DNA from 2 places in the Streptomyces sp. NPDC058773 genome. Region 1 is predicted to be linked to the other one. Evidence: predicted binding sites of a transcription regulator. Region 1 holds the regulator's gene; the other holds the start of a gene.

What was found. Region 1 encodes HspR, which represses chaperone genes until heat shock. Its sites were predicted from a motif close to TTGAGNNNNNNNNNCTCAA; they were not measured.
Region 2: a site for HspR is predicted at 7,607-7,625, ahead of lon (endopeptidase La). Genes of this name have one in related genera too.

Annotation. Positions count from the first base shown of each region.
Region 1 is NZ_JBHYPE010000019.1:8,126-22,857, reverse strand. It holds gene dnaK (molecular chaperone DnaK) at 1-1,699, shown strand, start outside; gene grpE (nucleotide exchange factor GrpE) at 1,696-2,346, shown strand; gene dnaJ (molecular chaperone DnaJ) at 2,392-3,567, shown strand; gene ACFW5B_RS18385 (heat shock protein transcriptional repressor HspR) at 3,569-4,024, shown strand; gene ACFW5B_RS18380 (hypothetical protein) at 4,122-4,526, opposite strand; gene ACFW5B_RS18375 (pyridoxamine 5'-phosphate oxidase family protein) at 4,946-5,350, opposite strand; gene ACFW5B_RS18370 (Uma2 family endonuclease) at 5,380-5,961, opposite strand; gene clpB (ATP-dependent chaperone ClpB) at 6,220-8,841, shown strand; gene ACFW5B_RS18360 (YbjN domain-containing protein) at 8,998-9,534, shown strand; gene ACFW5B_RS18355 (hypothetical protein) at 9,959-10,264, opposite strand; gene ACFW5B_RS18350 (hypothetical protein) at 10,360-11,364, shown strand; gene ACFW5B_RS18345 (hypothetical protein) at 11,361-11,711, shown strand; gene ACFW5B_RS18340 (hypothetical protein) at 11,783-12,502, shown strand; gene ACFW5B_RS18335 (pyridoxal phosphate-dependent aminotransferase) at 12,603-13,781, opposite strand; gene ACFW5B_RS18330 (hypothetical protein) at 13,981-14,247, shown strand; gene ACFW5B_RS18325 (DUF2617 family protein) at 14,574-14,732, shown strand, end outside.
Region 2 is NZ_JBHYPE010000032.1:18,394-33,125, reverse strand. It holds gene ACFW5B_RS24955 (nitrate- and nitrite sensing domain-containing protein) at 1-1,839, opposite strand, end outside; gene ACFW5B_RS24950 (hypothetical protein) at 2,479-3,324, shown strand; gene ACFW5B_RS24945 (MarR family winged helix-turn-helix transcriptional regulator) at 3,491-3,994, opposite strand; gene ACFW5B_RS24940 (lysozyme) at 4,261-5,118, shown strand; gene lon (endopeptidase La) at 5,182-7,584, opposite strand; gene ACFW5B_RS24930 (pentapeptide repeat-containing protein) at 7,856-8,641, opposite strand; gene ACFW5B_RS24925 (hypothetical protein) at 8,912-9,454, shown strand; gene ACFW5B_RS24920 (rhomboid-like protein) at 9,543-10,403, opposite strand; gene ACFW5B_RS24915 (spermidine synthase) at 10,657-11,421, shown strand; gene ACFW5B_RS24910 (response regulator transcription factor) at 11,494-12,234, shown strand; gene ACFW5B_RS24905 (ATP-binding protein) at 12,231-13,364, shown strand; gene ACFW5B_RS24900 (multifunctional oxoglutarate decarboxylase/oxoglutarate dehydrogenase thiamine pyrophosphate-binding subunit/dihydrolipoyllysine-residue succinyltransferase subunit) at 13,602-14,732, shown strand, end outside.

The DNA of each region.
Region 1 (14,732 bases):
GGTCGCCAAGCGTCAGGCGGTCACCAACGTCGACAGGACCATCCGGTCGGTCAAGCGCCACATGGGCACCGACTGGAAGATCGACATCGACGGCAAGGGCTTCAACCCGCAGCAGATGAGCGCCTTCATCCTGCAGAAGCTCAAGCGTGACGCCGAGGCGTACCTCGGCGAGAAGGTCGTCGACGCGGTCATCACCGTTCCGGCCTACTTCAACGACTCCGAGCGCCAGGCCACCAAGGAGGCCGGTGAGATCGCGGGCCTCAACGTCCTGCGTATCGTCAACGAGCCCACCGCGGCCGCCCTGGCCTACGGCCTGGAGAAGGACGACCAGACCATTCTGGTCTTCGACCTCGGTGGCGGCACCTTCGACGTCTCGCTGCTGGAGATCGGCGACGGCGTCGTCGAGGTGAAGGCCACCAACGGTGACAACCACCTCGGTGGTGACGACTGGGACCAGCGCGTCGTCGACTACCTGGTCAAGCAGTTCCAGAACGGCCACGGCGTCGACCTGTCCAAGGACAAGATGGCGCTCCAGCGCCTGCGCGAGGCCGCCGAGAAGGCGAAGATCGAGCTGTCGTCCTCCACCGAGACGACGATCAACCTTCCCTACATCACCGCCTCCGCCGAGGGCCCGCTGCACCTGGACGAGAAGCTCACCCGCTCGCAGTTCCAGCAGCTCACCTCGGACCTCCTGGAGCGCTGCAAGACGCCGTTCCACAACGTCATCAAGGACGCGGGTATCAACCTGTCCGAGATCGACCACGTGGTCCTGGTCGGCGGCTCGACCCGGATGCCCGCCGTCGCCGAGCTCGTCAAGGAGCTGACCGGCGGCAAGGACGCCAACAAGGGCGTCAACCCGGACGAGGTCGTCGCCATCGGCGCCACCCTCCAGGCCGGTGTCCTCAAGGGTGAGGTCAAGGACGTCCTCCTGCTGGACGTCACCCCGCTGTCCCTCGGTATCGAGACCAAGGGCGGCATCATGACCAAGCTCATCGAGCGCAACACCACGATCCCGACCAAGCGCTCCGAGATCTTCACGACGGCCGAGGACAACCAGCCGTCCGTGCAGATCCAGGTCTACCAGGGCGAGCGCGAGATCGCGGCGTACAACAAGAAGCTCGGGATGTTCGAGCTGACCGGTCTGCCGCCGGCGCCCCGTGGCGTCCCGCAGATCGAGGTCTCCTTCGACATCGACGCCAACGGCATCATGCACGTGACCGCGAAGGACCTGGGCACGGGCAAGGAGCAGAAGATGACCGTCACCGGCGGCTCCTCGCTGCCGAAGGACGAGGTCGACCGGATGCGCCAGGAGGCCGAGCAGTACGCGGACGAGGACACCAAGCGCCGCGAAGCCGCCGAGACCCGCAACCAGGCCGAGCAGCTCGTCTACCAGACCGAGAAGTTCCTCAAGGACAACGAGGAGAAGGTCCCCGGCGAGGTCAAGACCGAGGTCGAGGAAGCCGTCACCGAGCTGAAGGAAAAGCTCAAGGGCGAGGACACCGCGGAGATCCGCACCGCCACCGAGAAGGTCGCGGCCGTCTCCCAGAAGCTGGGCCAGGCCATGTACGCCGACGCCCAGGGTGCCCAGGCCGCCGAAGGCGCCGAGGGTGCCGCCGGTGAGCAGGCCAAGGCCGAGGACGACGTCGTGGACGCCGAGATCGTCGACGACGAGAAGCCCAAGAAGGACGGTGCCGCGTGACGGAGGAGACCCCGGGCTTCGACGAGAAGCCCGACGTCCCCTCCGATGCCGCTCCCGAAGACGCGGCGCAGGCCGAGTCCGCCGACAAGGCGGGCTCGGCCCCGGCCGGGGACGTACCGGATGTAGCGCTCCAGGCGCAGCTGGACCAGGTGCGTACGGCGCTCAACGAGCGCACTGCGGACCTCCAGCGACTGCAGGCCGAGTACCAGAACTACCGCCGTCGGGTGGAACGGGACCGGGTCACGGTCAAGGAGATCGCCGCGGCGAACCTCCTGTCCGAGCTCCTTCCCACCCTCGACGACATCGGCCGTGCCCGTGAGCACGGCGAACTGGTCGGCGGCTTCAAGTCGGTGGCCGAATCGCTGGAGACCGTGGTCGCCAAGCTGGGTCTGCAGCAGTTCGGCAAGGAGGGCGAGCCCTTCGACCCGACGATCCACGAGGCGCTGATGCACTCGTACGCGCCGGATGTCACCGAGACGACGTGCGTGGCGATCCTGCAGCCCGGGTATCGCATCGGTGAACGAACGATCCGCCCCGCGCGGGTCGCCGTCGCCGAACCGCAGCCGGGTGCGCAGGCCACCAAGTCCGAGGGCGACGCCAAGGGTGAGGCTTCGGACGAGGAGAGCGGTGGCCCGGAAGAGGGCTGACGTGAGGACAGAAACGAAAACCGCGCGGAAGGAGGGACGTCGGGGATGAGCACCAAGGACTTCGTCGAGAAGGACTACTACAAGGTCCTCGGCGTCCCGAAGGACGCCACGGAAGCGGAGATCAAGAAGGCGTACCGGAAGCTCGCCCGCGAGTTCCACCCGGACGCCAACAAGGGCGACGCCAAGGCCGAGGAGCGCTTCAAGGAGATCTCCGAGGCGAACGACGTCCTGGGCGACAGCAAGCGCCGCAAGGAGTACGACGAGGCGCGCACGCTGTTCGGCAACGGCGGTTACCGTCCGGGGCCGGGCGGCGGCGGCAGCTTCAACTTCGACCTGGGCGACCTCTTCGGGGGCTCGCAGGGCCAGGGCGGCGCCGGCGGCGGCGGTTTCGGCGGCGGTCTCGGGGACGTCTTCGGCGGCCTCTTCAACCGCGGCGGCGCCGGGGCCCGTACGCATGCGCGCCGGGGCCAGGACATCGAGTCCGAGGTGACGCTCAGCTTCACCGAGGCGGTGGACGGGGCCACGGTCCCGCTGCGGATGTCCAGCCAGGCGCCGTGCAAGGCGTGTTCCGGCACCGGCGACAAGAACGGGACGCCGCGGGTCTGCCCGACCTGCGTCGGCACCGGTCAGGTCAGCCGGGGCGCGGGCGGCGGCTTCTCGCTCACCGATCCGTGCGCCGACTGCAAGGGCCGGGGCCTGATCGCCCAGGACGCCTGCGAGGTCTGCAAGGGCAGCGGGCGGGCGACCAGTGCCCGCACGATGCAGGTCCGCATCCCCGCGGGCGTCTCCGACGGGCAGCGCATCCGGCTGCGCGGCAAGGGTGCCCCGGGCGAGCAGGGCGGCCCGGCGGGCGATCTGTACGTCGTCGTGCATGTCGACGCCCACCCGGTCTTCGGCCGCAAGGGCGACAACCTCACCGTCACGGTGCCGGTCACCTTCCCGGAGGCCGCGCTGGGCGGGGAGGTCCGGGTGCCGACGCTGGGCGGACCGCCGGTGACGCTGAAGCTTCCGGCCGGCACCCCCAACGGACGCACCATGCGCGCCCGTGGCAAGGGTGCGACCCGTAAGGACGGGACCCGCGGTGATCTGCTGGTCACCATCGAGGTGCTGGTCCCCGGTGACCTCAGCGACAAGGCGAAGGAGTCGCTGGAGTCGTATCGCGAGGCGACCGCGGGTGCGGACCCGCGGGCGGAGCTGTTCCAGGCCGCGAAGGGAGCTTGAGATGGACAGCCGGGGCGGGCAGCGTCGTAACCCCTATGAACTGACCGAAGAGTCGCCGGTGTATGTCATCTCCGTCGCGGCTCAGCTCTCCGGCCTGCATCCGCAGACCCTTCGTCAGTACGACCGGCTGGGGCTGGTCTCGCCCGACCGCACGGCCGGGCGGGGCCGCCGCTATTCGGCCCGGGACATCGAACTGCTCCGTACGGTGCAGCAGTTGTCCCAGGACGAGGGCATCAACCTCGCCGGCATCAAGCGCATCATCGAACTGGAGAACCAGGTGGCGGCCCTGCAGCAGCGGGTCGTCGAGCTGCAGGGCGCCCTGGAGGGCGCGGCCAGTGCGATGCAGCAGCGGGAGGCGGCGGTGCACGCCTCCTACCGGCGCGATCTGGTGCCGTATCAGGATGTGCAGCAGACCAGCGCGCTGGTGGTCTGGCGCCCCAACAAGCGGCCGGAGTGACGGCCGCGGCGGGGTTCGGACAGCCGCCGCACGATGTGACGAAGGGCCGGGGTGACCCGGCCCTTCGCGCGTCTCACCACCCGCCCGCGGCGCCCGCTCAGCAGCCGTTGTATCCCGCCGTCGGCATCGACAGCCGCCGGTGCACCTGCGACTTCATCGCCAGGGTGTAGACCGGCTCGTCGAGATCGGCGGTCTCCAGGCGGACACCGGCCGCGGCACACCGGGCGGTGAATTCGTCCGCGCCGGCGATGGCGGTCTCCAGTGCCCGGCGATTGGGCGTCACGAACACATCGACCAGGCCCTCTTCGACGTCACGCCACAGCGCACCGTGGTCGGCGCGCAGCCGGTGCAGGCTGAGCTGGCAGGTCAGGTGGTAGTCACGGGCCGCCGCCCACTGCTTGCACATGTCGTGCTGGCTGCGGTCATCGACCAGGAACGGATCCTCGTCGAGCTCGGACAGCGGCATCAGGCAGGCGATCGCCGTGACTCGGACCGAGTTCATCGTGCCCTCCGGGGCGTGGCGACTGTGGGGGCGACGATACCCCCGCGAGCGGCCCGTGGAGGAGGGGCTGTACCGGGCGGCGAGGCATAGCCGCAGGCGTGACAGATCTTCCAGCCGTCCTGATTGACGGCGAGCTGCCCGCCGCAGCGCGGACAGAGCTCGGCGCGCGGGTGCGGACGGCGGGGGGACGGACGGCGTGGAACGGTCGTCACGGGGCACTCTGCCGACGCCATACGGCCTCCAGCTGCTGACTTTTTGCCGGGGACAGGCCCGAGGCCGTCCGTGATTGCGCGGAGCTGTTCGGTTCCCGTCGCTCTTGAGTACCAGGTGGGTGGCCGGGAGCGGAGCCGGAGGGACCGTTTCCGGCCAGCGGGGCGGCGGCGGGCACGCGGGAGGGGGAGCAGCGCTCGGGCCGGCGCTCAGGCCCGGCCCATCGCCCTGGTCACGGCGATCTCGATCATGACGCGATCGGGGTTGGGGGTCGGTGTGCGCCCGTACCGCTCGGCGTAGCGGCGCACCGCGTCGGCCACCGACTCGGCGTCCGTACGCACCCGGGCCCGGCCCTCCAGCGTCGCCCAGCGCCCCTTGTCGACCTGGCACACGGCGACGGTGGCACCGTCGGCACCTGCGGCGAGGACGTTCTTGACCTTGGCGCTGTCCTTGCGGGTGATGACCCGCGCGATCCGCTGCCCGGCGTCGTAGGTGACGCCTACGGGCACCACATGGGGCGTCCCGTCCGTACGCAGCGTGGTGAGGGTCGGCATCAGATACTCGCCCCAGAAGGCGAGGTATTCCGGGCTGAGGGCGCTGAGGTCATGGGCCATGGGGGCCAGAGTAGTTCGGCGCCCGGGCCTCAGAGGAAGTCGGCTGTTTCGAGGTCGAAGGAGAAGGGGGCGGGGAGGGGGAGGGGTTTGCCGAAGGGGGCGATGTGGGTGTTGAGGTAGTCCTCGCCCTCCGGCTCGCTGAACAGTGTGACCGCCGACTTGTCACGGTCGATCAAGAGATAGAGCGGAATGCCGGCGCGGGCGTAGCCATGGCGCTTGGTGACACGGTCCTTGTAGGGCTTGCTCGACGTCACCTCGACGACCATGACAACGCCGTCGCTGGGCATCCAGGGAGGGGCGCCGCGGAAGAGACGCAGCGCGCGTGGGGCGATGGTGGCGTCGGGGATCACGTGGTCCGCGGGCTGGCCCGCCGCGTGGGTGAGGACGAGCCCTTTGTGTCCCGAGAACTGCATGGCAGTCGCAGACATCTGCATCATCTGCTCGAAGAAGAGGCCCAGGTAGTCCTCGTGGTCGCCGTCCGGCGGCGGTGTCACAGCAATCTCCCCCTCGATCAGCTCGGCCCGGAAGCCCGTCGGGGTCTCCAGCGCCAGAAAGCCTTCCAGGAGGATGTCGTCCTGCGTGGGCATCGGCTCGTGTGCCATAGCCGTCATGCTGCACCTCCTTGTGGTCGAAGGCCAGTGTTGCCGGGCGGCGCGGACGGTCGCCGTGCGATCGGCCCTGGTTCCCTCGCACGAGTGAGCGAGAAGCGGCGAGGGGGCTCGCTTCCACAGTCTTGAGTGGAATAGACTCAACTTATCGCATGTTGGTATGTGCAGGATGTGCCTTCGTGGGGCCATCAGTGGGTGCCTTCGTGGGTCCAGACTGGCCACTGAGGCCGTGCAGGACGAGACGAGGAGGATCGCGAGGACGTGGACGCCGAGCTGACCAACAAGAGCCGGGAGGCACTGAGCGCCGCCAATGAGCGGGCGGTCGCCGCCGGGCATGCGGACATGACGTCCGCGCACCTGCTGCTCGCGCTGCTGGCCGGGCAGGACAACGAGAACATCATGGACCTCCTGGCCGCCGTCGAGGCGGACGCCGCGGCGCTGCGCAACGGGGCCGAGCGCCAGCTGGCCGCGCTGCCCAGCGTCCAGGGCTCGACGGTCGCGCCGCCGCAGCCGGACCGCGATCTGCTCTCCGCCATCGCGGACGCCACCCAGCGCGCCAAGGAGCTCGGCGACGCCTATGTCTCCACCGAGCACCTCCTCATCGGCATCGCCGCCAAGGGCGGGCGCACCGGTGAGCTGCTGGAGCAGCAGGGCGCCTCGGCCAAGAAGCTGCTGGCCGCGTTCGAGGCCAGCCGCGGCGGGCAGCGGGTGACCAACCCCGACCCGGAGGGCACGTACAAGGCGCTGGAGAAGTTCGGCACGGACTTCACCGCGGCCGCCCGCGAGGGCAAGCTCGACCCGGTCATCGGCCGCGACCACGAGATCCGCCGTGTCGTACAGGTCCTCTCCCGCCGTACGAAGAACAACCCGGTGCTGATCGGCGAGCCCGGCGTCGGCAAGACCGCCGTCGTCGAGGGGCTGGCGCAGCGGATCGTCAAGGGGGATGTGCCCGAGTCGCTGCGCAACAAGCGGCTGGTCGCGCTGGACCTCGGTGCGATGGTGGCGGGCGCCAAGTACCGCGGTGAGTTCGAGGAACGGCTGAAGACCGTCCTGGCGGAGATCAAGTCCAGCGAGGGCCAGATCATCACCTTCATCGACGAGCTGCACACCGTCGTCGGCGCGGGTGCCGGCGGCGACTCGTCCATGGACGCGGGCAACATGCTCAAGCCGATGCTGGCCCGCGGCGAGCTGCGGATGGTCGGCGCGACCACCCTCGACGAGTACCGCGAGCGGATCGAGAAGGACCCGGCGCTGGAGCGGCGCTTCCAGCAGGTGCTGGTCGCCGAGCCGACCGTCGAGGACACCGTGGCGATCCTGCGCGGGCTCAAGGGCCGCTACGAGGCCCACCACAAGGTGCAGATCGCCGACTCCGCGCTGGTCGCCGCGGCCACCCTCTCCGACCGTTACATCACCTCCCGCTTCCTGCCCGACAAGGCCATCGACCTGGTCGACGAGGCCGCGTCCCGCCTCCGGATGGAGATCGACTCCTCCCCCGTGGAGATCGACGAGCTCCAGCGCGCCGTGGACCGGCTGAAGATGGAGGAGCTGGCGCTGAAGAACGAGACCGACGCCGGCTCCGTGCAGCGCCTGGACAAGCTGCGCAAGGACCTCGCCGACAAGGAGGAGGAGCTGCGCGGCCTGACCGCCCGCTGGGAGAAGGAGAAGCAGAGCCTCAACCGCGTCGGCGCGCTCAAGGAGAAGCTCGACGAGCTGCGCGGTCAGGCGGAGCGCGCCCAGCGCGACGGCGACTTCGACACCGCCTCCCAGCTGCTCTACGGCGAGATCCCGGGGGTGGAGCGGGAGCTGGAGGAGGCGGCCGCCGCCGAGGCCGAGCAGGAGGCGGCCAAGGAGTCCATGGTCAAGGAGGAGGTCGGGCCGGACGACATCGCGGACGTGGTCGGCGCCTGGACCGGCATCCCGGCCGGCCGCCTCCTGGAGGGCGAGACCCAGAAGCTGCTGCGTATGGAGGAGGAGCTGGGCAAGCGGCTGATCGGCCAGACCGAGGCGGTACGGTCCGTCTCCGACGCGGTGCGCCGCACCCGCGCCGGTATCGCCGACCCGGACCGGCCCACCGGCTCGTTCCTCTTCCTCGGCCCGACCGGCGTCGGCAAGACCGAGCTGGCCAAGGCGCTGGCGGACTTCCTCTTCGACGACGAGCGGGCGATGGTCCGGATCGACATGTCGGAGTACAGCGAGAAGCACAGCGTCGCGCGGCTGGTCGGCGCGCCGCCCGGCTACGTCGGCTACGAGGAGGGCGGCCAGCTCACGGAGGCGGTCCGCCGCCGCCCGTACTCCGTCATCCTGCTGGACGAGGTGGAGAAGGCCCACCACGAGGTCTTCGACATCCTGCTCCAGGTCCTCGACGACGGCCGCCTCACGGACGGCCAGGGCCGCACCGTCGACTTCCGCAACACCATCCTCATCCTGACCTCCAACCTCGGCTCCAACTTCCTGATGGACCCGCTGCTCAAGGAGGACCAGAAGCGGGAGAAGGTGCTGGAGACGGTCCGCGCGTCCTTCCGCCCCGAATTCCTCAACCGGCTCGACGACGTGGTGGTCTTCCACCCGCTCGGCACGGACCAGCTGCAGCGGATCGCCCGTATCCAGCTCGACCACCTGCAGCGCCGTCTCGGCGACCGCCGCCTGACCCTGGACGTCACCGACCGCGCCCTGACCTGGCTCGCCTGGCTCGGCCAGGAACCGGTCGCCGACGCTCCCGCCCCCGACATGTCCTATGGCGCCCGGCCGCTGCGCCGCCTGGTCCAGACGGCCATCGGCGACCAGCTCGCCCGCGCCATCCTGGCGGGCGACGTCCTGGAGGGCGACACCGTGCGCGTGGACGTGGACGGCGACCAGCTGTCGGTGGAGGCGGCGGGACGGTAGGCCGGGTGGCGGGCGCCCCGGCCCGGCAGCCCGCCACGGCGCCGGCGATCGATCGTTGCCCCGAGCGATAACTCGCCCCTTCCGCCCCGTCCCGGGTTGCCAGGACGGGGCGGATGTGGGGGAGGATGGCAGAGACCATACGAAGGGAATTCCACGGTGAGCATCGACCCGTCCTCGATTCCGAATTTCGGGGGCCAGCCCGAACCCGAGCCGTCGGGGCCTGATGGTCCCGTCGTGCCAGACCAGGACCTGGTCAAGCAGCTCCTCGACCAGATGGAGCTGAAGTACGTAGTCGACGAGGAGGGTGACCTCGCCGCCCCGTGGGAGCAGTTCCGCACGTACTTCATGTTCCGGGGCGAGGAGGAGCAGCAGATCTTCTCCGTCCGCACGTTCTATGACCGTCCGCACGGCATCGACGAGAAGTCGAAGCTGCTGGAGGCGATCGACGACTGGAACCGCCGGACGCTGTGGCCCAAGGCCTACACCCACACCCACGACGACGGCACGGTCCGTCTGATCGGTGAGGCATCGATGCTGATCGGCACCGGTGTCTCGCTCGAACACTTCGTGTCGAGCACGGTCAGCTGGATCCGCGCCTCCATCGAATTCGACAAGTGGATCGTCGAGCAGCTCGGCCTGGAGGCCGAGATCGAAGGCGACTCCGACGAGAAGCCGGGTGACGACGAGGCCTGAGCCCCGTCCGTCCCACACCCACCTCGCTGCGCGGGCCCCGGAGCCGAAACGGCTCCGGGGCCCGCGTGCGTCGGGGCGAAGGCGGCCCGTCCCGGGGGCTCGGGTTCCGGCTCTGTAAGCGACTGCACTCCCGGCTGACTTGATCACCTTCGGTCGGCGTGGACCCGTACTCGGACATCACTCGTCCGTATGCCCGGAGTTGAGCGGACGCGAAGCCAAGGGGGAGGCCGGCGGTGTCCATCGAGCTGCCTGGTGAAGTCGTCTGGATCATGGAGCTGATGGGCCTGGAATGGCCCGACACCGACGAGGACGAACTGCGTGCGTGGGGCGGCCGTGTGCGGGAATTCGGCCAGGGGCTCGCGGAGGGGCACAGCGGGCTGGACTCCGTCCTGAAGGGGCTCGGGGACGCCTACGAGGGTGCCTCCTACGACGCACTGCTCAGCCGCTGGAACCAGGTATCCGGTGAGCACCATACGGCGCTGACCAGTTGCTGCGAAGTCCTGGCCACGGCACTGGAGATCACGGCCACCGGTGTGGTCGTCGCCAAGGGCGTGGTCATCGCCCAACTGGTCATCACCGCAGTCGAGATGGCCGCGGCGGCCGCCGCCACCGTCGCGACACTCGGCATCGCCGCGGCCGCCGAAGCGGCAGCCATCGAGATCGGCAAACGGATCGTCAGAGAGGTCATCCAGGAGATCGAGGACGTCCTTATCGCCGAACTGGTCTCCATGGCCATCGAGCCTTTCCAGGCCGAGATCGAGAAAGCTGTATCCGGCCTTGTTTTCAAGGGCGTTGACGCTGCGCTGGGTGCTGCGGGGGTGCGGCATGAGCAAGGGGTTCAAGGCGCACCCAGACAATCTGGCGAAGGCGGCCAAGGGCGCCCATGGTCACGCAGAGAAGGTGGAGCGGTTCAGCAGCAATCTCGACGCCAAAACTCGTGGCCGATTGCTCGGCAAGGGCAGGTACGGCCAGATCGTGGAGGAGGCGCTCCGCCCGATCATCGACTCCATGATCACGGACATGTCCAAGGCGATGGCAAAGGGGCACCGGTCGATCGGCCACGGGCTGGACATCACCAGGAAGAACATCAACGAAGCCGAGGAGGCGATACGCAAGAACATGCGGCGCCACCAGGATGGCCGGGATGCGGTTCACCTGAAGATCGGCGACCGGGTGCTCGACGAGGACGACCTGCGGGACAGGTACAACAAGCAGGTCGCTGAGCGCATCAACGGCCTTCGCGGCCAGGGGCACGGACCACAGCGGCACCTGGACCCGACCGATGACATGTTGAAGGAGAGGCTGGGAAAGCCCAAGAAGGCCGAAGTCGGCGGCAAAACGAGTGTGGACGACCACGGAAAGCCGAAATGCCATCGGCTGGAGGGCGGCTATATCCAGTCCGAAGAAAAGGTCGACCCGGCGCACGGGCCCAATGCCAAGCAACGGCTGGGCGAGGACGCTCACCTGGACGCAGAAGACCCCACCAAAAAGCACAAGTGTGACGCCTTCTCCACCGGATTCAACCCTGGCCAGGACGATGCATTTATGCATGCCGATCTCCATCTCAGGAGTTTGCTGGACCCTGACGATACGAGTCCGCAGATATTCCGAATATCTCCAGAGGAAGCATGGGGTCCCGATGGGAATCACCATGAGAAATTCCGCGACTTCTACATAGACCCGGATCGGCCTATGACGGGTGACACCATCAACTACAAGCCGGTCGATTTCCGTGATGCGAAGCTATTTGCCATGTATAAACCGGACGGTAAGGGCGGGCACAGGCTGGTGACCATGTATCCTGAGCCCATTAGGGAGAGGAATCCATGAGATTTCCGGAGACTGTTATTCCTCACTACGCTTCAGACCCGAAGGTGGCTGCGTTCTTCAGCGGCGCGCTGAACGTCGAATGGATCGACGACGTCCACGAGATGAAGCCGGGCGCGACCGGGAAGACCTCCTACGCCCGGCACCTCAAGGAGGCGCTGCAATACCTGCTGAGCGAGCGGCCCGCCAGCTCGAGGGAGTGGGCGCTGATGACAGGTGTGTCGTTTTGGGAGGACGACCGTCTGTACGCTTACCTGCAGGATCTTTACAGCTACTTCTACGGTGACCGGCAGGAGCCCCCGCAGGCGCCGGACCCTGAGGAGACTCCGCCGGAGAAGTACTGGAAGTGATCGTCGGGCGTGCTGCCCCTTCTCGGTAAATCAGGCCCAGCGCCTTTTCTCATGGACGGAGTCCCCATCCGATGTCGTCGATCCGCGACGAGTTGCCGCCCCGCACCGGCCCGTGGGCGAGCCGTTTCGACACCGACGAGGCCATGGTCCGAGCGGACGACGCCCTGCGTGCGGTGGCGCTGAAGCATCACGACCTTTCGCCGATTCTGCCGTTCGAGGCGGTATACGGAGAGGGAGAGGAATGCCTGGGAAAGGCCACGGCAATCACGATCGATCCCAGGCGGCCGTACGGCCCCAGCGGTGAAGTGAACTACGTTTACGCGGACTTCTCGACGCGCGGCCTGCTGTACGGGGTGTACCGCCCGGTGCAGGATCTGGAGAGCGAGGGCGGGCCGGAGAACGACGCCGACCTGCGGAACACCACGCTGTATCCGCACCCGGGCGGTTACGAGGAATTCGATCCGGTCACCGTTCCACTGGCCGATCTCGGGCTGGACGTGCCCGGCGTGGACCGTCGCTTCGTACATTTCTGCGCCGGAATTCTCGGAGTCGAGGCAGTTGACGATCTCGGCATGCTGCGGGAGACGTTCGACCTGGCCTGGCCCGACTATCAGGACACGATCCGTGCCGGTCTGAAGCACCTTGTGGCGAACCAGCCGATGACGGTGCAGCAGTGGTTCGACCTCACCTATGTGCAATTTCCTGACCAGCGGGAGCTGCGGGCCTATCTCGCGCAGGTCTATGCCTACCTCTTCGACGATTTCGAGGCCATGCCGGTCGCCCCTCAGTAGGCAACGTGGTGGCTGCTTCTGCGGCGCACGCAAGGAGGCTGTCGGTGCCGGCTGCTCCGACGGTGCGCCGCGGAAGGGTGAGGCAGGGCCCGCAGCCCCCTCAGAGCTTCTGCAGCCGCTCCGCCGCCTCCCGTAGCACCGACTCCTGCTTGCAGAACGCGAACCGGACGTAGGGCGCCCCCTCCTCCTTGTGGTCGTAGAAGACGGCGTTGGGGATGGCGACGACGCCGGTGCGTTCGGGGAGGGTGCGGCAGAAGGCGAAGCCGTCGTGGTGGCCGAGGGGGCGGATGTCGGTGGTGATGAAGTAGGTGCCGGCGGGGCGGAAGACCTGGAAGCCGGCGGCGGTGAGGCCGGTGGTCAGGACGTCGCGTTTGGTGCGCAGGTCGTCGCGGAGTTCCGTGAAGTAGCTGTCGGGGAGGGCGAGGGCCTCGGCGACGGCGTACTGGAAGGGGCCGGCGGAGACATAGGTGAGGAACTGCTTGGCCGAGCGGACGGCGGCGACCAGTTCCGCGGGCGCGGTGACCCAGCCGACCTTCCAGCCGGTGAACGAAAAGGTCTTGCCGGCCGAACCGATGGTGACGGTGCGCTCGCGCATGCCCGGGAACGACGCGAGGGGGAGGTGCTCGCCCTCGAACACGAGGTGCTCGTAGACCTCGTCGGTGATGACGAGGAGGTCGCGCTCGCAGGCGAGGCGGGCGATCTCGGCGAGTTCCCCGCGGGACAGGACGGTGCCGGTGGGGTTGTGCGGGGTGTTGATCAGGAGCAGGCGCGTGCGGTCGGTGACGGCGTCGCGCAGTTCGTCCAGGTCGAGGCGGTAGCTGCCGGACTCCGGGTCCGCGCGCAGGGTCACCGGGACGCGGCGGCCGCCCGCGAGCGCGATACCGGCGGCGTACGAGTCGTAGTACGGCTCCAGGGCGATGACCTCGTCGCCCGGCTCCAGCAGCGCCAGCAGGGAGGCCGCGAGGGCCTCGGTGGCGCCCGCGGTGACCAGGACCTCGGTGTCGGGGTCGTAGGAGAGGCCGAGCCGGCCGTAGAAGCGCTGCTGATGGGCGGCGACGGCGGTGCGCAGTTCGGGGATGCCGGGGCCGGGCGGGTACTGGTTGCCGCGGCCGTCGCGCAGGGCGCGCACCGCTGCCTCCCTGACCTCTTCCGGGCCGTCGGCGTCGGGGAAGCCCTGGCCGAGGTTGATGGAGCCGGTCCGTACGGCGAGGGCCGACATCTCGGCGAAGATCGTGGTGCCGAATTCGGCGAGGCGGCGGTTGAGCAGCGGTCGGTCCATGGGCGCCATCCTGCGCCGAACCTCTGGACTTCCTCAACTGTGCTTTGAGACGGCGGGTCCGGGGCATCAGCCCCGCACAACGGAATGAGACGGCCGTCGACGAGGACGGCCCACGGCGCCGGGCGGCGCCGGAGCGGCGCACAGGGCGCCGGACGGAGCGGGTGCCTCGCTTCGGGGGAATGAAAGGAGTGTGAGGCAGATGGGGGTTGTGGTCTTCGTGGTGATCTGCGTGGGGGTGATCGGCCTGGTGGCCGTGGCCTCGCGGAGCGGCTCGGGCGGGGGGCGCGTACGCGGCTCCGGCGGGTCGGACGGCGGCAGCTGGTGGGCCGGTGGTGACGGAGGTTCGGGCGGCGGCCATCACGGCGGCCACCACGGCGGCTGCGGCGGCGGTTCCTCGTGTGGTGGCGGTTCCTCCTGTGGCGGCGGCGGCGGTGGCGGCGGCTGCGGCGGTGGCGGCGGCAGCTGAGCCGACGGCGTCGTGGGCCAACTCCGTATGCACGGAAGGCCAGTTGCATGTCGCATATGCGCCCGGCGGGTGCTGGCCGAAGGGCCAACACCCGCCGGGCGCTTGGCCGTTGAACAACTGAACTGCCAAACCCCCGCGCGGATGGAAAGCCGGGGAAGATGGGTAAAAGCGCTGTGGGCGACGGGCCTTTCATGATTCCCTCTCCCCAGAGAATCCCCCACGTTCTCCGACCCCACGTGGGCGCGAGCCGGCAGGCAGTCGTACATCGCTGATCCTTTTCGGGCGGGCCGGCCCACCATTCCACTGCGTGCTTTCGGAGCCGACCCATGCTCACCTCTTTGACGACGGCGTACACCGATACCCGTGCCTCCGACCTGGCCTGGGCGCTGGGCAGGGAACCCCTGCCGGCCCTCGCCGTACTCGATCTCCAACTCCAGGACGCCCAGGTGCAGTTGAGGCTGCTCGGCGCCTCTCACCAGGTGCTT
Region 2 (14,732 bases), on a different contig from region 1:
GGAAGCGGCCTCGACGTCCGCCAGCCGCTCGTTGAGCTCGGCCATCCGCTCGGAGGTCATCCCTATGCCCTCGTCCTGGACCGAGAGCATCACCTCGCCGCTCTCCAGCAGCCAGCCGGACAGCTCCACATGGGCGTTCGGCGGCGAGAACGCGGTGGCGTTCTCCAGGAGTTCGGCGACCAGGTGGCTGAGGTCGTCCGCGGCGAAACCGGCGACCTGGGAGTGCGGCGGCAGCGACTCGATACGGACCCGCTCGTACCGCTCGATCTCGCTGATCGCGGCGCGCAGCACGTCCAGCAGCGGCACCGGGCCCTGGTGGTTGGTGCTGTGCTGTTCCGCGCCCGCGAGGACGAGCAGGTTCTCGCTGTTGCGGCGCATCCGCGCGGCGAAGTGGTCCAGCTTGAACAGGGTTTCCAGCCGCTCCGGGTCCTGCTCGCTCTCCTCCAGCGACTCGATGACGCCGAGCTGGCGCTCCACGAGCCCGAGGGTGCGCAGCGAGAGGTTGACGAACCGGCCGTGCACCCCGCTGCGCAGGGCCGCCAGCCGCTCGGTGAGGTCGGCGATCTCCTCCCTGAGCGTCTCGGTCTGCTCCTGGAGCACCTCGCGCTCGGCGACCAGCCGCTGCCGGCCGCCGATCAGCCGCTTGCGCTCGCCCTCCAGCTCGCCGGTGCGCCGCGCCACCTCGCCGACCTGGGCGTGCAGCGCGTTGACGGACCGTACGGCGGCGGCGAATTCGTCGTTGCGGCCCTTGTAGCTGATGGGCTCCTCGTGCGCGGGGTCCTCGGCCACCCGCTTGGCGCCGATCCGCAGCGCCGCGAGCGGCTGGGTCAGGGAGCGGGCGGCCCACACCCCGGCGCCGACGGCCAGCAGCAGGCACAGCGCCTCCAGGCCGATGCGGATCTCCAGCTCGTTCACCGCGTCGTCGCGCAGCCCGCCGAGCCGCTGGATGTCGGCGGTGGCCATGGCGGATTCGACGCCCCGCATCAGTCCGATGCGGGTGGTGAGGGTGCTCTGCACACCGCGGCGGTTGAGCCGCAGGTCGAAGGCGTCCAGCCGGGGCTGGTCGGTCAGCCGGGTCAGATAGCGCTCGGCGGTGTTGGCCTCCGCGCCGGTGACGGTGCGGTCGTAGCGGTCCCGGCCGGCCTGGCTCGCGGTCTGCCGGAAGTCGCCCAGCGCGGCCTGCGCCCGGACGTGGGCGATCTGGGCGAGGGCGGTCAGCCGGGGCTGGCTGCCGCCCGCATTGAGCCCGGCCAGCAGCAGGGCACGGGTGCCCGCGGCCTGTTCGGTGGCGCGGCCGAGGAACGGCAGGGCGCGGGTGTCGGCGTCGGCGGAGTCCGCGCGGGCCGGCAGTCCGCGGGCGATGTCGTCGCTGATCGCGTCGAGCGCCTGCAGGGCCTCGGTATAGGCGGTGTAGACCTGCTCGGCCGATCCGGTCCCGGACAGCGCCTTCTGACGGGTCTGCGGGAGTGCGGCCAGCAGCTTGGCGGCGGCCCGGTAGACGGCGGTGTCGCCCGAGGCGTCCTGGGCCTCGGAGCGCAGTTCGCTGATCTGCCGGTCCACCCGGGCCCGCTGGGTCCGGGCGGGCGCGGCCTCTTGGGTACCGGTGGCGCCCGTCCGCGCGGCACCGCGGCCGCCGCGGTTGGCGGCGTACGCGGTCATGCCGTCGCGTTCGTCGGCGAGGGAGTGCGCGAGCGCGATGGCGCGGGCGTTCAGTTCGGCCAGATCGACCAGTTGCTGGCCGGTGCCGGCGTGGTCGGCCGTCGCCGTCAGGCCGGGGGCGCCGGCGCCGAGGACGGCGGCGGCCACCACGGCCACCGCGCCGACCAGCCGGTTGCGCACCCGTGCGGGGCGCCGTCCCGTGGAGTTCTCTTCACGGCCCGTCGTACCGGGACCGCCCTTCGCTTCCGGTCCCTTGCCAGGAGCCGAGCCCGTGCCCGGTCCCGCAGTCGAACCGGCCGGTGAACCCGGCTTCCCTGCGCCGCCTCGAAGCCGCATCTTCCGCACCGCTGCTCGCATTCCTGTCTCGCCTGCTCACGCCCCATGGCGTCGCGGACCCGGCTCGCCCTCCGCTCGCGGAGCGGAGCTGCGCGAAGACCGCAGCGCGCACACTTCCGCGAGGGGATCCGGCCCGGCTCTGCGCGTCGCGACGAATGTCCTGACCTCACCCCAATGATCCGGGCAACGACCATTCCACCGGCGCCGCGCAGTGGCTCGGCAACACATGCCCGGCCACCTGAACGAGTGAACATCACTCGGAGTTTGGCCATCAACTTCCGTGCGCCACCGTTTCGGGCAGCAACCTCGCGCAACCCCCGAACGGGTTTGGAGATGCGTGCCGCTCCTGGAAAGATGCCCGCCCGCACGCCGCCGGACCGGCGCCCCTTACCCCGGGTAAACCCGCGGCCCGCCCGGCCGCCGGTGCCGCCGCGGACGCCCGCCGGCCGGGCCGGAGCGACCGCCTCCGGCAGACTTCGGGACATGCGCATCGCACTCGCCACCGAGCCCGGCGACCCCCAACGCCCAAATGAGGACTACGCATCGGTAGCTCTGCCGGCTTCCGGCGAGGGCGGCGCCCTCGTCCTGCTGGACGGTGTGACGCCACCGGAGGGGGACGACGGCTGCGTCCACGGGGTGCCCTGGTTCACCGCGCGGCTCGGTGGCGCAATGCTCGAACTGTCGGTTTCACACCGGGATATGACGCTCACTGAGGCGCTTGCCGCGGCCATCTCCCGGACAGCCGACAGCCACCGGCAATCCTGTGACCTTTCTCACGTCCGCACTCCGCAGGCAACCGTGATCGCCGCACGATGGTCCGGGGGCGAAGTGGAACATCTCGTCCTGTCCGACTCGGTACTGCTGCTGGAGCGGACGGACGGCACGGTGGAACCGGTGCTCGACTCCCGGCTGGACGAACTGCCGCCCGCCGTCCGGGACCTGCGGGCCGCCGTACGGGCACTGCCCCGCGGATCGGCCGAACGGGCCGCCCGGAGCCGGGAGTACGCCCGTGCGGTCGAGGCGCTGCGCAACGCGGAGGGCGGCTTCTTCACCGCGGCCGCCGATCCGACGGCTGCCGCCCGCGCGGTGACCGGTCGCACCCCGCGCACCGCGCTCCGCTCGCTGACCGCGCTCAGTGACGGCGCGGGCCGCTGGGTCGAGGTCTTCCGGGAGGGGGAATGGGCGGATTGCGTGGCCCTGGTCTCCGGGCAGGGGCCGCAGGCGCTGATCGACCGGGTACGGGCCGCGGAGGCGGCGGACCCGGCGTGCGCGGCGTTTCCCCGCGGCAAGGCGCGGGATGACGCGGCGGTGATTTTTGTGGCGCCGTGACAAACGCGGAAATGCGGGGCATGTTTCCCCGTCGCGGGGGGAACGGCCGCGCGGCGGTGCGGGTCCGTGGCTGGTCATCCCGCCTGCGGGCAGCGGGATTTCCACGGGATGTCCACAGCTCTTCCACACCGCCCCGGCGTCGTCGCGGGAGGGGACGGGGCCTCGGCTACCCCTCCTCCCCCTCCTGCTCCTCGTTCAGCCGGTGCAGCAGCCGGGCGAGTTCGGCGACCTCGCCGCGGTCCCAGGAGGCGAGGCGGCAGGCGTACCGGGCGCGGCGGCCGGTGCGGACCCGGGTGTAGCGTTCCCGGCCCTCGTCGGTGATGCGCACCAGGACCGCGCGGCCGTCCGCCGGGTCCGGTTCGCGGGCGACGAGCCCGAGCTTCTCCAGGGCGTGCAGCTGGCGGCTCATCGTGGCCTTGCCGACCCCGAAGTAGCCGGCGAGGTCGGTGGCGCGCTGGGCACCGGCGTCGGCCAGCCGTACGAGCAGGCCGTAGGCGGCGGGCTCCAGATCGGGATGCACCTCTCGTGCCATTTCGCCGGACGAGGCACGGGCCCGGCGGAGAAATACCGCCAATTCACGTTCCAGGGCGAGAAATACGTGATCCACGCCGGCCGGCTCGCCGTCCGCAGTCGTTCCGTCGGCTCCGGTGTTGTGCACGTCAGCGCCCATTCCCGCGTTTCCTCACCTGAAAGTTTCCGCCCTCGGCGGCCGAAGCCGCAGCTCGGCCAGTATTTCGCAGGATTAGACCAACGGCAGCCCACCGAACCTCTTCTGGCCCCCGGTCTACGCGCGTATCGTCATTTTCGGCACAGCCCTGCCGAGCGACCCGGCTATTCCGCCGCGGCGTCATGCACCTCGCAGCTCATCTCTGCACGCCTGTGTCATGCCTCAGTTCTCCCCCCTCAGGTCATCCACCGAGATCTTCGGAGGCACGTATGTCCGTGCTCAGATCCGGCTCCCCCCACCGCCCCGTGTGCTCCTTCGCGACCGTGGCCGGGACCCTGCTCACCCTGCTCGCCCTCCTCCTCGGCCTGCCCGGCACCGCCGGCGCCGCGGCCGCCCGGCGCGCGCCGGAACCCACCCACCCCGGACAGGACTGGGCCGGTTCCCAGATCGCCCGGCACGAGGGCACGGCGGCCGGCGTCGCACCCCCGGCCGCCGCCCTCGCGTCCGTCGAGGGCGTGGACGTCAGCAGCCACAACGGCAATGTCGCCTGGCCGACGCTCTGGAACAGCGGCGTCCGCTTCGCCTACGTGAAGGCGACGGAGTCCACCAGCTACACCAACCCGTACTTCGCGCAGCAGTACAACGGCTCGTACAACGCCGGGATGATCCGCGGCGCCTACCACTTCGCGACCCCCAACACCTCCAGCGGCGCCGCCCAGGCCACCTACTTCGCCGACCACGGCGGCGGCTGGTCCAAGGACGGCAGGACGCTGCCCGGCGCGCTCGACATGGAGTACAACCCCTACGGCGCGACCTGTTACGGGCTGAGCGCGGCCGGGCTGGTCAACTGGATGAAGGACTGGTTCGCCACCTACAAGGCGCGCACCGGCCGGGACGCCGTCCTCTACACCTCCACCAACTGGTGGAAGCAGTGCACCGGCAACTCCGCCGCCTTCGGCACCGTCAACCCCCTGTGGATCCCGCGCTACGGCTCCTCGGTCGGCGAACTCCCGGCCGGCTGGGGCTTCCACACCATCTGGCAGTACACCTCGACCGGTCCGACGGTCGGTGACCACAACCGCTTCAACGGCGCGCTGGACCGGCTCCGGGCGCTCGCGAACGGCTGAGGACAGGCATCGGGGAGCGGCCGGTGTTCCCGCACGGAGCACCGGCCGCTCCCCCTGCCGTGGTCAGGCGCTGAGCGGGGCCACCTCCGGGGCCGCCCCGTTGGACGCCGGCGTCAGCGCCAGCTCCAGCACCTGGCGGACATCGGCGACCGGGTGGACATCGAGGGATGCGAGGATCTCGTCCGGGACGTCGTCCAGGTCCGGTTCGTTGCGCTTGGGGATGATGACGGTCGTGATCCCCGCCCGGTGCGCCGCCAGCAGCTTCTGCTTGACGCCGCCGATCGGCAGCACCCGCCCGGTCAGCGAGACCTCACCGGTCATCGCCACGTCCGGCCGGACCTGCCGGCCCGACAGCAGCGAGGCCAGCGCCGTCGTCATCGTCACGCCCGCGCTCGGCCCGTCCTTGGGGACGGCGCCCGCCGGTACGTGCAGATGCACTCCGCGCTCCTTCAGGTCGCCGACCGGGAGCTCCAGTTCCGCGCCGTGGGAGCGCAGGAACGACAGCGCGATGTGCGCGGACTCCTTCATCACGTCGCCGAGCTGGCCGGTCAGCTGGAGCCCGGACGCCCCGGTTTCCGGGTCGGCGAGCGAGGCCTCCACGTAGAGGACGTCGCCGCCGGCGCCGGTGACCGCGAGACCGGTGACCACACCGGGCACCGCGGTGCGCCGCTCGGCCGGGTCCTGGGCCGATTCGGGGGTGTGGTGCGGCCGCCCGATCAGCGCGCGCAGCTGGTCCGCGCCGACCGTGAACGGCAGCTCCCGCTCGCCCAGTTCGTGCTGGGCGGCGACCTTGCGCAGCAGCCTGGCGACCGAACGCTCCAGATTCCGCACGCCCGCCTCGCGGGTGTATTCGCCCGCCAGCCTGCGCAGCGCGCCGTCCTCCAGGATCACCTCACCCGGCTCCAGTCCGGCCCGCTCCAGCTGGCGCGGCAGCAGATGGTCCCGGGCGATGACCACCTTCTCGTCCTCGGTGTAGCCGTCCAGCCGGACCAGCTCCATACGGTCGAGCAGCGGCTCGGGGATGGCTTCGAGGACATTGGCGGTGGCCAGGAAGACCACGTCGCTGAGGTCGAGTTCGACCTCCAGGTAGTGGTCGCGGAAGGTGTGGTTCTGCGCCGGGTCCAGGACCTCCAGGAGGGCGGCTGCCGGGTCGCCCCGGAAGTCGGAGCCCACCTTGTCGATCTCGTCGAGGAGGACGACCGGGTTCATCGCCCCGGCCTCCTTGATCGCCCGTACGATCCGGCCGGGCAGCGCGCCGACGTACGTACGGCGGTGGCCGCGGATCTCCGCCTCGTCCCGGACGCCGCCGAGCGCGACCCGGACGAACTTCCGGCCCATGGCGCGGGCGACGGATTCCCCGAGCGAGGTCTTTCCGACGCCGGGCGGGCCGACCAGCGCCAGTACGGCGCCGCCGCGACGGCCGCCGATCAGGCCGAGGCCGCGTTCGGCCCGCCGCTTGCGCACGGCCAGGTATTCGGTGATCCGCTCCTTGACGTCCTCCAGGCCGGAGTGGTCGGCGTCCAGGACCTCCTTGGCGCCGGCGATGTCGTAGGCGTCCTCGGTCCGTTCGTTCCACGGGAGTTCGAGGACGGTGTCCAGCCAGGTGCGGATCCAGGAGCCCTCGGGGCTCTGGTCGCTGGACCGCTCCAGCTTGTCGACCTCCTTGAGGGCGGCCTTGCGGACGTCCTCGGGCAGGTCGGCGGCCTCCACCCGGGCACGGTAGTCGTCGCCCTCGTCCTCGGGATCGCCGTTGAGCTCGGCCAGCTCCTTGCGGACCGCCTCCAGCTGGCGGCGGAGCAGGAATTCCCGCTGCTGCTTGTCGACGCCCTCCTGGACGTCCTTGGCGATGGACTCGGCGACGTCCTGCTCGGCGAGGTGCTCGCGCAGCGTCTCGGTGGCGTACTTCAGGCGCGCGACCGGATCGGTGGTCTCCAGCAGCCGGACCTTCTGTTCGATGGTCAGGAAGGGCGAGTAGCCGGCGTTGTCGGCCAGCGTCGGGACGTCCTCGATCTGCTGGACGCGGTCAACGACCTGCCAGGCACCCCGCTTGCGCAGCCAGCTGGTGGCCAGCGCCTTGTATTCCGTGACGAGAGAACTCGGGGAAGGATCGGGGACCTTCTCCTCGACAGTGGTGCCCTCCACCCAGAGCGCGGCGCCGGGCCCGGTGGTGCCGGAACCGATCCGCACCCGGCCCAGGCCCCGGATCAGCGCGCCGGGGTCGCCGTCGGACAGCCGCCCGACCTGCTCGACCCGCCCGAGCGTGCCGATCGCCGTGTACTTCCCCTCGACGCGGGGCACAAGGAGCACCCGCGGTTTGTTGCCCGAGGAGGCGGCGGCCTGGGCGGCCTCCACCGCTGCCCGTACGTCCGCGTCGGACAGGTCCAGCGGCACCACCATGCCGGGGAGCACGACCTCGTCATCGAGGGGCAGTACGGGCAGAGTGAGCGATGTGGACGTCGAAGCCATGATCTCCCCTTCGGCAAGCAAGTTGAGCTTTACTCACTCAATGCGGCGGGGCGGGGAGATGTTCCCCTGGGTGCGTTCGCTGTGAGCGATCGGGGAGTGGGCGGCGAAGCGGGCAGGGAGGGGCGGCGCCGTGGGCCTCGGAGGCGCGGCGGGCCGGTGGCCTCGGTGGTCCGGTGGGCCAAGGCCTCGGTGGCTCGGTGGGCCCGGCCGGGCGGCCGTTGATCACCCCCACCGTCCGGCGGCTCGGCCTCCCCGGCCGCCGCCGGGTCCGCTACCAGTGAGCGGGGCGGGTCAGGGTCCGCGGCAGTTCGGTGGCGGCGTCGCCCTTGGCCGCGTTGAGCTGCGACTGGGTGAGGAAGAGCGCGCCGGTGAGATCGGCGCCGGCGAGGTCGGCGGCGCGCAGGTCGGCGCCGATCAGGTCCGCGGTGCGCAGGTCTGCGCCCCTGAGGTCGGCGGCAATCAGGTAGGCCCCACGGAGATTGGCGCCCCGGAGGTCGGCGCCCTTGAGGCGGGCTCCCATGAGGTCGGCGCCCCGCCGCTCCTTCTTGCGGCCCCGGACCTCGGCCCGGACGAGTTCGCTGGTGCGCAGCAGCAGGGTGTTGACCTCGCCCCGGTGGGCGGCCACATCCAGCTCCGCCAGCTCTTCGGCGGCGCCCCGGGTGAGGCGTTCGGTCTTCTCCAGGGCGGCGCGCAGGCGGGTGTGTACCGGGTGGGCGGCCGGGCGGGTCAGCGCCTCGGCCAGGTACCAGAGGAGCTCGTGCAGCTGCCGCATGACGGGGAAGACGTCGAACATCTGCCGGGCGGTGTCCGGGGCGTTTCGCCAGTCCCGTCCGCCGAAGGTGACCTGGGAGACCTTCTGCCCGGCGCCGAAGCAGTCGAAGACGGTGCAGCCGGTGAAGCCGCGCGGGCGCAGCTCACGGTGGATGCCGCAGCGGAAGTCCGCCTCCAGGTTCGGGCACGGCCGGCCGGCGTCCTTGTCGATCGCGAAGTCGGCGGAGGCCGCGAACGGCAGCGCGACACAGCACAGTCCGAAGCAGCTGCCGCAGTCGGACCGCAGACCGGGGTCCGTGGCGTCCGGAGGCGATGTCTCACGCGGCGATGACTCGCGTCGTGGGGACCTCAACGGCTCGCGCTTCGGGGACAAGGTGCGGGTACTCCAGTGCTCGGCGGGCACCGCGCGAGGCCGTGCCCGGAAGGGGCCGCCATTCTCCCAGGAGCCGACGGGCCGTCGCGACCGGCCAGTTGGGGCCCGTCAGGGATACCTCGTCCCCTCGCCTCCGGCCTCACGCCCCGTCAGGACTGCTACCTTCGGCGCATGTTGCAGCGGATGTCCGGAGTTTTCATCGGTGCACTCTTCGGAACGGTCTTCGTGGTCGCCAACGCGCACGACCCGCTGAATCCGGCGATCGGTATCGCCCTCCGGGTACTCGCGGTGCTCACCTTCGCCGGGCTGCTCACCCTCGCGCTGCGGGCGGGGCGCCGCGGAGAGCCCGCGCCGGACGACTCCGAGGTGCCGCGGGCGGACTGGTTCCGGGGGAAGTTCGCGTTCGTCGTGGGGGCGGAGGCGGTGCTGCTGGCCGGCGGCAATCTCGCGCTGCGGGCGGCGGGTGCGCCCGAACAGACCGCGGTGGCCTGGATCGCGCTGATCGTCGGGCTGCACTTCATCGCGCTGACGTCGGTCTGGAAGCGGCGCAGCATCGCCGTCCCCGGCGCCACGCTGACCGCGCTCGGCGCGACCGGCCTGGTCATGGCGGCCACCTCCGCCGTGGCCTGGGTGCCGTTCGTCAGCGGCGTGCTCTCCGGTGTGGCGCTCCTGGGTGGCTGCACCTACGCCATCACCCACACCTACCGGTCGACGGCACGGCCGTAGGCCCACAGGCCCGCAGACCCGCAGGTCCGTATATCCCTGGCCCCGCAGCCTCCTGGCCCCGTCGTCCGGAACCGCCGCATCCGAACGCTCAGTACATCCGCGCGCCCCGCAGGGCCGGGTGGCCCAGGTCGCCGAGGAGAGGTGCGGGGGCGGCGCGGTGGGCGCGCCAGCGGCGCAGCAGCGGCCAGCTCGCCACGCCCAGGGCGAGCGAGAGCAGATGTCCCCAGTCGCTCAGCGGGTCGGTGTAGGCGAGCAGATCCGTCACGGCGAGATAGCCGGCACCGGCCAGCAGGGGCAGCCGCGACCGGACCGGCAGCAGTCCGGCCAGGGCTCCGGTGCAGGTCATCACGCCGAAGCTGATGCCGTAGTCGAGGCGGTGCAGCGAACTCTCCGGCAGCCCGCCGGCCGCGACCTGGAAGGCGACGGGCAGTTCGGTGGCGAGGGTGGCGAGCACATGCCCGCCGAGGAAGACCACGACGGTGTACAGCGCGCCGATCCGCCGCTCCAGCGCGGTCAGCACGAAGAGGAAGGCGACGGCGTACCCGGAGGTCATCCCGCCGGCGATCCACAGGGCGCTGGCGATCAGCACCAGCAGCGGGGCCTGGGCGAGATGGGCGACATCGGTGCTGGAGCCGCGCAGCAGGTCGGAGACCAGGCCCTGGTCCCCGTACTCGGCGAAGAGCGAGGTGGCCGCGAGGAGCACGGCGTAGCCGAAGGTGAAGGGGGTGCCGGCGGGGGTGGGCACCAGCCGCCAGGGTCGCCAACGCGCCGCCGTACCAGGGGTGTTCGGCAAAGCCCCCGCACCGGCGACGCCGGCCTCCCGGTCCGCGCGCTGCCGGGGGATGCCGGGCAGCAGACCCGGCGTCCCGCCCGGACCGGTGTCCGTTTCCGGTGCGGGGGCACGCCGCTGACCTGCCCGTATCCTCTCCGCGGTGCCCAGCCAGCTCACAGTACGAGGCCCCTTCCGTCCTGGTGCATCCGGTGAGCCACGTCCGTGTCCCTCGGTCGTGAATCCCTGCTCTGTCCTACGTTCCGGACCACCCTGCACGCTCAACCCATGAAGAAGCTGTGAGAGTGAGATCCATCACATCAGGCAACCGTCCGCAGATGCTTCACGTCCGGGCAACCGGTGGCAGATACGGCCGGCCGAGACGGCCCGAACGCGTTGGACCGGCGTGCCCCGTATTGGCCACCATGGCGCCATGGCTCCCGTGACACCGCTCCAGGCAACGACCGGCGCCCCCGAGGCCCCGCGCACGCTCGACCGCCGCGAGGGCCCGTACGGCGAGGTGGTGCTGCGACAGCGGGGCGGACCCGCCGCGGCCCCCGGTGCCGACGGCGCCAACTCCCCCGCGGCGCCGGTGATCTACGAGATCATCGCCAACGGCTGCTTCCTGATGGACACCTCCGACGGCCGCTCCGAGCGGCTGCTGATCGACGCCGCGCTGGACGCGCTGCCGGCCGGCCGCACCCGCCCCGCCGTGCTCATCGGCGGCCTCGGCGTGGGCTTCTCCCTGGCCCGTGCCGCCGGGCAGCCGCGCTGGGGCCGGATCGTCGTCGTCGAGCGCGAGGAGGCGGTCATCGACTGGCACCGCACGGGCCCGCTGTCGGCCGTCTCCGCGGACGCGCTGGCCGATCCGCGCAGCGAGATCCTGCACACCGACCTGGTCGCCCATCTGCGCACGGAAGCGGGCCAGGACACCTACGACGCGCTGTGCCTGGACATCGACAACGGCCCGGACTGGACGGTCACCGAGGACAACGACAGCCTCTACTCCCCCGCCGGACTGGCCGCCTGCCGCGACCGCCTGCCCCCCGGCGGAGTGCTCGCCGTCTGGTCCGCGCAGCCCTCGTCCGCCTTTGAGGAAGCGCTACGAAATGCCGGTTTCAGCGGGGTACATACGGAAGAGATCCCCGTTGTCCGAGGCGTCCCGGACGTCGTCCATCTCGCGCGCAAGGGCGCGTAGCCGACAGTCGCACCATGCCCGTACGCTGCTGCCCAGCAAGACGCGACCACGCAGGGGATGCAGGGGCGGGCGATGGACCAGACTCAGACAACGCAGGGCGGCGGCGCCGCGGCCACGCCGGGAGCCCAGCGCAGGGTCCTGGTCGTGGAGGACGACCCGACGATCGTCGAGGCCATCGCGGCCCGGCTGCGCGCCGAGGGCTTCCAGGTCCAGACGGCCACCGACGGCCCGGCCGCGGTGGACACCGCCGAGGCCTGGCAGCCCGATCTGCTGGTCCTCGACGTGATGCTGCCGGGCTTCGACGGCCTGGAGGTGTGCCGCCGGGTGCAGGCCTCCCGGCCGGTGCCGGTGATGATGCTCACCGCCCGGGACGACGAGACCGACATGCTGGTGGGCCTCGGCGTCGGCGCCGACGACTACATGACCAAGCCGTTCTCGATGCGGGAGCTGGCCGCGCGGGTGCACGTCCTGCTGCGCCGGGTCGAGCGCGCCGCGCTGGCCGCGCACACCCCGCGCAGCGGCATCCTGCGCCTCGGCGAGCTGGAGATCGACCACGCGCAGCGCCGGGTCCGGGTGCGCGGCGCCGATGTGCACCTCACCCCCACCGAGTTCGATCTGCTGGTCTGCCTGGCGAACACCCCGCGTGCGGTGCTCTCCCGTGAGCAGCTGCTGGCCGAGGTGTGGGACTGGGCGGACGCCTCCGGCACCCGTACGGTCGACAGCCACATCAAGGCGCTGCGCCGCAAGATCGGCGCCGAGCGGATCCGTACGGTCCACGGCGTCGGCTACGCGCTGGAGACCCCGCCCGCATGAGGCGGTGGCCACGCACCCCGCTCGACGAGCTGTGGCAGCGGATCTGGGAGGGCCTGCGCCCCCTGGATCCGTACCGCTCGGTCAAGGCCGCCCTCGGGGCGCTGGTCAGCGTCTCGGTGATCATCACCACACTGCTGGTGTTCGTCGCGATGCACTCCGCGACCGAGCTGCGGGTGATCACGATCTTCTCGATCATCGCCTCGCTGCTGATCACCCAGTTCGTGGCCAACAGCCTGACCGCCCCGCTCGACGAGATGACGGACGTCACCCGGTCGATGGCGCGCGGTAACTACAGCCGCCGGGTCCGCTCGGGCCGCCGTGACGAGTTCGGCGACCTGGCGGAGGCCTTCAACCGGATGGCGGCCGATCTGGAGGCGGTGGACACTCACCGCAAGGAGCTGGTCGCCAATGTGTCGCACGAGCTGCGCACCCCCATCGCCGCGCTCCGCGCCGTCCTGGAGAACGTCGTCGACGGCGTCTGCGAGCCGGACCCGGAGACGATGCGCACGGCGCTGAAGCAGACCGAGCGGCTGGGCCGTCTGGTCGAGCACCTGCTGGACCTGTCCCGTCTGGACAACGGGGTGGTGCCGCTGCACGCCCGCCGCTTCGAGGTCTGGCCGTATCTGTCCGGGGTGCTCAAGGAGGCCAACATGAGCCGGGGCGCCGCCACGCTGTCGGGGCTGTCGGGGGTCGCCGGCTCCGGCACCCACACCCGTACGGACGTCCATCTCCACCTCGATGTCTCGCCGCCGGAGCTGACCGCGCACGCGGACGCCGAGCGGCTGCACCAGGTCGTGGCCAATCTCATCGACAACGCGATCAAGCACAGCCCCCGGCACGGCCGGGTCACGGTGCACGCACGCCGCGGCGAGGGGCCGGAGAGCCTGGTGGTGGAGGTGCAGGACGAGGGCCCCGGCATCCCGGAGGCGGAGCGCTACCGGGTCTTCGAGCGGTTCAACCGGGGCGGTCCGGGCACCTCGGGCCCCGGCACCGACGGCGGCACCGGCCTGGGCCTGGCGATCGCGCGCTGGGCGGTGGATCTGCACGGCGGACGCATCGGCGTGGCCGAGTCGTCCCGCGGTTGCCGGATCCGGGTCACTCTTCCGGGGCTGGAGTCAGCTCGAAGCTGACGGCCGCTGACGTAAGGTCGGTAGTGGAAGCACGTCCTCCGGGGTGTGGCGGCGATCACTCCTACCCGCCCAGAGGCAAACTTCGTGTGTTTCCCGCCAAGTCATGCCCTGAAACCCGACCGGGAATGTGACGTACACGACGAGTACCCCTCCCGGCCTGCACCAAGGGTCGCAACAGGCGTAGCCTTTATTCCCGCTGTCCACCACCTTAGGAAGCGGAAGAGGGCGGTTGCCGCCGTGTCGCTACAGTCCCCCAACAGCTCGAGCATCTCGACCGACCAAGAGGGGCAGGGTAAGAACCCTGCTGCCGCGTTCGGTCCCAATGAGTGGCTCGTCGACGAGATCTACCAGCAGTACCTCCAGGACCCGAACTCGGTAGACCGAGCCTGGTGGGACTTCTTCGCCGACTACAAGCCGGGCTCCGCCACCGCGCCGAGCCAGCCGGCGGAGGGCGCTGCCCCCGCTCCGGCCGCCCCGGCGCAGTCGCCCGCGCCCGCCGCCGAGCCGAAGCCGGCCACCCCGGCGAAGCCCGCCGCGAGCGCTCCGGCCCCGGCGAAGGCCGAGCCGGCGAAGGCCGCTCCGGCCAAGGCTGCGGCTCCGGCGAAGGCCGAGCCGGCCAAGGCCGCCGCGAAGCCGGCCGCCGAAGCGGGCCCGGAGCTCGTCACGCTGCGCGGCCCGTCGGCCGCCGTTGCGAAGAACATGAACGCCTCCCTGGAGCTGCCGACGGCCACGTCCGTCCGCGCGGTGCCGGTGAAGCTGCTCTTCGACAACCGCATCGTGATCAACAACCACCTCAAGCGCGCCCGTGGCGGGAAGGTCTCCTTCACGCACCTCATCGGGTACGCGATGGTGCAGGCCCTCAAGGCCATGCCGTCGATGAACTACTCCTTCGCGGAGAAGGACGGCAAGCCGACGCTGGTCAAGCCCGAGCACGTCAACCTCGGTCTGGCCATCGACCTGGTGAAGCCGAACGGTGACCGCCAGCTCGTCGTCGCCGCCATCAAGAAGGCCGAGACGCTGACCTTCTTCGAGTTCTGGCAGGCCTACGAGGACATCGTCCGCCGGGCCCGTGACAACAAGCTGACGATGGACGACTTCACCGGGGTCACCGCGTCGCTGACGAACCCGGGCGGCATCGGCACGGTCCACTCCGTGCCGCGGCTGATGCCCGGCCAGTCCATGATCATGGGCGTCGGCTCGATGGACTACCCCGCGGAGTTCCAGGGCACCTCGCAGGACGCCCTGAACAAGCTCGGTGTCTCCAAGGTCATGACGCTGACCAGCACCTATGACCACCGCGTGATCCAGGGCGCCGCCTCCGGCGAGTTCCTTCGGATCATGAACCAGCTGCTGCTCGGCGAGAACGAC